3 regions of the Cellulomonas sp. ATA003 genome follow, and region 2 is predicted to be linked to each of the others. Evidence: riboswitches for the same ligand, from Rfam matches in the RefSeq annotation. Region 2 holds a riboswitch; each other region holds the start of a gene.
What was found. A riboswitch is a leader RNA that binds a small molecule or an ion and turns the genes downstream of it on or off. The one in region 2 is predicted to bind S-adenosylmethionine.
Positions count from the first base shown of each region.

Region 1: linked by a shared signal. The riboswitch ahead of REH70_RS18780 (methylenetetrahydrofolate reductase) and the one ahead of REH70_RS06570 (LLM class flavin-dependent oxidoreductase) in region 2 are both predicted to bind S-adenosylmethionine.
Region 3: linked by a shared signal. The riboswitch ahead of REH70_RS18205 (MetQ/NlpA family ABC transporter substrate-binding protein) and the one ahead of REH70_RS06570 (LLM class flavin-dependent oxidoreductase) in region 2 are both predicted to bind S-adenosylmethionine.

Region 1 is NZ_CP133990.1:3,802,359-3,804,600, forward strand. Features, by position in the region: gene REH70_RS18775 (glucose-1-phosphate adenylyltransferase family protein) at 1-811, opposite strand, end outside; SAM riboswitch class I at 1,002-1,097, shown strand; partial or broken gene REH70_RS18780 (methylenetetrahydrofolate reductase) at 1,102-1,977, shown strand; partial or broken gene metE (5-methyltetrahydropteroyltriglutamate--homocysteine S-methyltransferase) at 2,138-2,242, shown strand, end outside.
Region 2 is NZ_CP133990.1:1,330,126-1,332,367, reverse strand. Features, by position in the region: gene REH70_RS06570 (LLM class flavin-dependent oxidoreductase) at 1-1,305, opposite strand, end outside; SAM riboswitch class IV at 1,321-1,432, opposite strand; gene REH70_RS06565 (sigma-70 family RNA polymerase sigma factor) at 1,684-2,242, shown strand, end outside.
Region 3 is NZ_CP133990.1:3,677,266-3,679,507, forward strand. Features, by position in the region: gene REH70_RS18200 (ATP-binding cassette domain-containing protein) at 1-387, opposite strand, end outside; gene REH70_RS18205 (MetQ/NlpA family ABC transporter substrate-binding protein) at 501-1,409, opposite strand; SAM riboswitch class I at 1,624-1,723, opposite strand; gene REH70_RS18210 (FAD-dependent oxidoreductase) at 1,877-2,242, shown strand, end outside.

The sequences.
Region 1 (2,242 bases), 1.6 Mb from region 2:
ACGCCGGGTCGTCGAGGTCGAACGGCGGCTGCGGACCGACGAAGTCCATGTGGGCGGCCCAGTAGGCCGGGACGGTGCCGACGTCACGCCAGTAGCCGTCGAACCGGTACTCGTGCGCACGGCCGCGGGCGACGAGGGCGGGGAGCAGGTGGTGGCCGAGGTCCTGCTCGTCGTCGGGGGCGTCGGCAGCCTCCTCGACCAGCTCGAGCAGCACGTCGGTGTCGAAGACGAAGACCTCGGTCGTGATGAGGTCCGACGCCGGCCGGTCCGGCTTGAGCGCGTACCCGGTGACCCGCCCGTCGGCGACCTCGACCACGCCGAACCGGGACGGGTCCTGGTGCGCGCGGGTCGTCACCACCGTGACCTCCGCGCCCTGCTCGCGGTGCGTGCGCACGACGTCGGCGTAGTCGAGCCGGTAGACGGCGTCCGCGCTGAGCACCACGACCTCGGGCGGGCCGAACTCGCGGATGAGCGCCGCCTGCCGCCACAGCGCGTCGGTGGTGCCCTCGTGCCACCCGGCCCGGTCCGTCCCGCGATGCGGCTGCAGGACGAGCAGCCCGCCCTCGGTGCGGTCCAGGTCCCACGGCCGGCCGTTCGCGAGGTGGTCGTTGAGGGACGTCGGGTGGAACTGCTCGATCACCCACACGTCCGGCAGCCCCGCGTTCGCGCAGCTGCTGAGCGGGAAGTCGACGAGGCGGTGGGTCCCGGCGAACGGCGTGGCGGGCTTGGCCCGGTCGTCCGTCAGCTGCTCGAGCCGCCCACCCGCACCACCGGCCAGCACGATCACCAGCGTCCTGCCCCGCACGTCCACCGCTGCCTCCCCGCGAACGCGACGGGCCGCGCCGTCGTCCGAGGTCGATCGTGCGCCGACGCGGGGCCGGCCGCACGTCGGCCGCACGTCGGCCGCACGTCGGCCGCACGACCGACACCGGCGCACGGCGGGGCACGTCAGTGGGCGCCCGGTCCGTTGCCCCCGCGGACGCGGCGCACCTATGCTGCCGCCACCATCCGGAGCGGCCGAGAGACCCGGCTCGACGACGCCGCAGCAACCCCCTCGCACCTGAGGGTGCGGGTGCTTCCGCCGGGACCGATGGAGAGCCGATGACAGATCCTGCGACCGCCGGCCGTCCCGGGCTGACGCACGGCCCCGCGGCGATCGACCGCCCGACCGTGTCGTTCGAGCTGTTCCCGCCCCGCACCCCCGAGGCGACGCAGACGTTGTGGACGACCGTGCAGCACCTCGCGGCGGTGCGGCCCGACTTCATCTCGGTCACCTACGGCGCGTCCGGCTCCACGCGGGCCACGACCCGCGACCTCGTGCGTCGCCTGCTCGCCGAGACGTCGGTGCTCCCCATCGCCCACCTGACGTGCGTCGGGTCGACCCGCAGCGAGCTCGTGACGGTCATCGAGGAGTTCCTCGACGAGGGCGTCCGGACGTTCCTCGCGCTGCGCGGCGACCCACCCGTCGGTGCCACGGACTGGCGGCCCCACCCGGGCGGGCTGAGCCGGGCGAGCGAGCTCGTCGAGCTGCTCCGCGAGGTCGAGGCGGCCCGCTGCGGGTCCTCCCCGAGCCAGGCGCTGCGGGGCGCGGCGCACAAGATGAGCGTGGCCGTCGCCGCCTTCCCGACCGGCCACCCCGGGCCGGGCAGCCCCGCCGAGCGCCGCCGACGGGACCTGGACGCGCTGCTCGCCAAGCAGGAGGCCGGCGCCGACTTCGCGATCACCCAGGTGTTCTTCGACCCCGGCACCTACCTCGACCTGCTCGACGACGCCCGCGCCCTGGGCGTCACCATCCCGATCCTCGCCGGCGTCGTCCCCACGACGGACCCGGCACGGCTGCTGCGCGTCGAGGAGCTCACCGGCGTCCCCGTCCCGGCCGACCTCCTGGCGCGGCTCCTCGCCGCCGACGACGACGAGCGCGTCCGGGTCGGCACCCGCGCGGGCGTCGACCTCGCGAACGCGGTGCTCGATGCCGGGGCCCCGGGCCTGCACGTCTACACCTTCAACCGGCACCGGGACGCGCTCGCCCTGATCAAGGGGGCGGGTCTGTCCGACGCATCCCCGGAGGCGTCACCCATCGGAGCCGCACCGATCGACGACCGCCACCGGCCGCACGACCTCGAGCCCCAGGGGCATCATGACCAGCACACCCGACCGGCCCACCGACGTCAGGCCCCGCCCCACCGACGTCGAGCCCCGCCCCACCGCGCCACCCGCGTCCCCTCCGTTCCCCCCGGCGAGC
Region 2 (2,242 bases):
GAGGTTCTCCCGCAGCGTCGTGCCCTCGTACTCCGTCCGCGCGCGCCCCCGGCGCTGCAGCTCGGGCACCACGAGCTCGACGAGGTCCTCGAACGTCCCCGGCGTGATGGCGTAGGCGAAGTTGAAGCCGTCGATCCCGCCCTCGTCGACCCACTGCTCGAGCTGGTCGGCGACCGTCTGCGCCGACCCCACGATGACGGGGCCCATGCCACCGATGCTGCGCTGGGTCACGATGTCCATCGGCGTCCACCGGCGCGCCGGGTCGATGGTGGCCAGCGAGGCCAGCACCGACCGCAGGCTGTCGTTCTCGACCTCGACGAGCGGCTGGTCCGGGTCGTACTGCGAGAAGTCCACGCCGGTCCAGCCGCCGTACAGCGCCAGGGCGCCCTCCGCCGACGCGTAGGAGAGGAGGTCGGCGAACTTGGCGTGCGCGAGCTCGTCGGTCTCGGCGGTGATCACGGTGACCAGCGCGAAGATCCTGACCGAGTCGCGCGACCGGCCCAGCGCCTGCGCCCGGTCGCGGACGTCGTCGCTCGTCTCCCTCGCCTGGGCGATCGTCGCGGGGCTGATGAACACGCCCTCGCCGTGCTTCGCCGCGAACGCGCGCCCGCGGGACGACGCCCCCGCCTGGAAGATCACCGGCGTGCGCTGCGGGCTCGGCTCCGTGAGGTGGATGCCGGGGACGCTGTAGTAGGTGCCCTGGTGCCCGATCGGGTGCACCTTCGTCGGGTCGGTGAAGACCCCGCTCTCCTTGTCGCGCACGACGGCGTCGTCGTCCCACGAGCCCTCCCAGAGCTTGTAGGTGACGTCGAGGAACTCGTCCGCGAGGTCGTACCGCTCGTCGTGACCCAGCTGGCGGGTGAAGCCGAGGTTGATGGCTGCGCTGTTGAGGTAGCCGGTCACCACGTTCCACGCCACGCGACCGCCCGTGAGGTGGTCCAGCGTCGAGAACTTGCGGGCCAGCGCGTACGGCTGCTCGTAGGTGAGCGCGCTCGTGATGCCGAACCCGAGGTGCTCGGTGACCGCGGCCATGGCGGGCACCTGCGCGAACAGGTCGTTCACCGGGACCTGCACCGCGTCGGTCAGCGAGGCGGCGACCGTGTCGCGGTACACGTCGTAGACCCCGACGACGTCCGCGATGAACAGGGAGTCGAAGCGGCCGCGCTCGAGCAGCCGGGCCAGGTCGGTCCAGTACTCGAGGGTGTTGTACCGCCACGCCTGGCTGTCCGGGTGGCGCCACGTCCCGGCGGACTGATGCGTCACGCAGGTCATGTCGAAGGCGTTCAGGACGATGCGCTGGGCCATGGGTGGTGCTCCTCCGGGCTCGTCTTACCCGCGCGGACGCGCGGGTCAGGTCCTCACCCGGAGCACCCCCACGACGAGGAGGGGTTGCCGACCAGCAAGCCGGGGCTGCGCGCTGGCACTCATGACCTGCGCCGAACCTAGGGACGTCTCACTCCATGGGTCAAGATCGTCCACGCACCGGACGACTCCGCCGATGCGCCGCGACAGGTCGCGCTGCACACGAGTCGCTCGTCGCCCTCCGGCACGACGCACGGAGCCTCGGCCGAGCGGCCCCGGGTCGCCGGCCGTGGCGCCAGCCGGCGCCCGCTGCGGTCGCGGTAGCCCCCGCCTGGGTGAGCCTGGGGGCGCGACCGCACCTGCCGACCGGAAGCCAGCTGCATGCCACCCGACGAGCACCCGTCCAACGCCCTGGTCACCGAGCACATCGCCGTCGTGGGCCACGAGGTCCGGTCCCTCGCCGCCCGGCTGCCCGCACACGTCAACCGCGACGACCTGACGTCCGCGGGGCTCCTCGCCCTGGTCCGAGCCGCCCGCGCGTACGACCCCGGCACCGGCGTGCCCTTCAACCGGTACGCCGCGATGCGGATCCGCGGGGCGCTGATCGACGAGCTGCGCGGCCAGGACTGGGCGCCGCGTCAGGCCCGCCAGCGAGCCACCCGCGTCACCCGGGCGACCACCGAGCTGACCGCGTCCCTGGGACGCACCCCGACCGACCACGACGTCGCCGAGCACCTGTCGATGACGCCCGACCAGGTGACCGCGGCCCGGTCCGTCTCCGAGGTGCAGGTGCTGTCGATGGACGCCGGCCCGGACGAGTCGTCCCTGGTCGACAGCGTGCCGGACGCCGCACTCGGCCCGGAGGGGAGCCTCCTGGTCGGCGAGCGCCAGCAGTACCTGCACGCCGCCGTCGCCGCGCTGCCCGACACCCTGCGCCAGG
Region 3 (2,242 bases), 1.7 Mb from region 2:
GTCCAGCAGCTCGGCGACGCGCTCCTCGCGCCGCTTGCGCGACCAGCCGGCGACGCGCAGCGGGTAGCCGACGTTGCCGGCGACGGACCGCGAGGACCAGAGGTTGAACTGCTGGAAGATGAACCCGATCCCGGTGCGTGCGCGGCGCAGCTCGCGCTCCGACGCCCGGGTGAGCGACTGCCCGTCGACGACCACGTCGCCGCTGTCGGGGAGCTCGAGCGCGTTCATCAGCCGGACGAGCGTGCTCTTCCCGGCGCCGGAGTAGCCGATCACGCCGAAGATCTCGCCCTTGGCGATGTCCAGGCTCAGGCCGTCGACCGCTCGGACGGGTCCCTCCTTGCCGGGGAACACCTTCGTCACGTCGCGCAGCGACACCATCGTGGTCATCAACAAGCCGTCCTCGTCGGGCGCCCGGTGGCGCGGTCCTCGGCGTGCGGTGGTGTTCGCCGGAGCGGCGGCGGTGCGGGTGGTCCCCGCACCGCCGCCGCCGGCGGTCATGGTCAGCCGGCGTCGCTGGTCCGGACGAGCTCCTCGAGCTCGGCCAGCTCCGCCTGGAGCTCCTCCGGCGGGACGACCTCGGTGATCGCGGTGCCGCCGTTCTGCTCCTCGAGCGCCTCCAGCACCTCCGGCGACTGGTAGATCTCCACGAGCTCGAGGTACGTCGGGTCGTCGGCGTCCTCGGCCCGCGCGACCCAGACGTTCAGGTACGGGCGCGCGGCCTCGGTGTCCTGCAGGTCGGAGTAGATCGCCGTCGTCGGGTCGATGCCCGCGTCCGTCGCGAAGTTGTTGTTGATGACGGCGGCGTCCAGGGTGTTGACCTGCACCGCGGTCTGGTTGGCGTCGACCGGGACCACGGTCACGCGCGACGCCTCCTCGTCGATCTGGGCCGGCGTCGAGAACGCGTTGCCGCCGCCCTCGAGCTCGATCAGCCCGGCCGACTGCAGCACGAGCAGCGCGCGCGCCTGGTTGACGACGTCGTTCGGGATGGCGATCTCGGCGCCGTCGGGGATGTCGTCCGGGGACTCGTAGCCCTCCGTCGTGTAGAGCCCGAGCTGGTAGAGCGCCGTGGACCCGACCGGCACGAGGTCGTCGTCCGCGGCGACGTTGTAGTTCGCCAGGTACAGCAGGTGCTGGAACTGGTTGAGGTCGAGGTCGCCCTGGCTGAGGATCGGGTTCGGCTGGGTGTAGTCGGTGAAGTTGACGAGCTCGACCTCGATCCCGGCCTCCGCCGCGAGCTCCTCGAAGGTGCGCCAGTAGTCCTGGGCCTGGTCGGCGACGCCGATCTGGATGGGGCCCTCGGGCTCGGCCCCGCCGGCGGCCGCGCCGTCCGCACCGTCGGCACCGCCGCACGCCGCGAGGCTCGCGGCGACGGTGGCGGTGGTGAGGAGTCCTGCGATGGTGCGCTTCATGGGGGTGGTGCCTCTCTGGGGTACGGGTGCTCGGGGATGCCCGGCGGCGTGCGCCGGTCGCGGGACTGGCCCGGACGTGGTGGTGCGAAGGGTGGCAGCGCAGCGCTGCGTGGGACGGCGTCCGTCGGGCCCGGGGCGGGGGTGCGGTCGGACGGTCGGTCCCCGCCGTCCCCGACGTCTCGTCGTGGGTCGCCTGCGTGCTCGGTCGCCAATGCCTCCATCGGTCCTGGCGGTAGCACCCATGTCGGGACACGGTGGTCCCCGGGTTGCTGCGGCGTCGTCGAGCCAGATCTCTCGGCCGCTCTGGATGGTCGAGGTGATGGTAGGAACGCCGACCGCGGCACGTCCAGCCACAACCCTCGGTCGCCCAAATAGCGAGATGTTTCTCTCGTCATTCGACACGCGCTCGGGGTGGGCGGTCACAGTGGGGCACGGGGTGCGCCCGGCACCGGGTGGGAGGAGCGACCATGACGGACAGGGTCGACGTCGACGTCGCCGTCGTCGGGGGCGGCGCGATGGGTTCCGCCGCGGCGTGGCAGCTCGCCGGCCGCGGGCTCGACGTGGTGCTGCTCGAGCGGTTCGCGCCCGGGCACGTGCACGGTGCGTCCCACGGGGCCTCCCGGCTGTTCCGCCACAGCTACCCGGAGCCGGACTACCTCGACCTGGCCGAGGAGGCCCGTCGGCTCTGGCGCGAGCTCGAGGACGTCGCCCGGACGGAGCTGCTGACGATCACCGGGGGCGTGACCCACGGCCCCCGCATCGACCCCCACCTCGCCGACGCGCTCTCCGCCCGCGGGGTGCCGTTCGCCTGGCTCGCGCCGGACGAGGCAGCC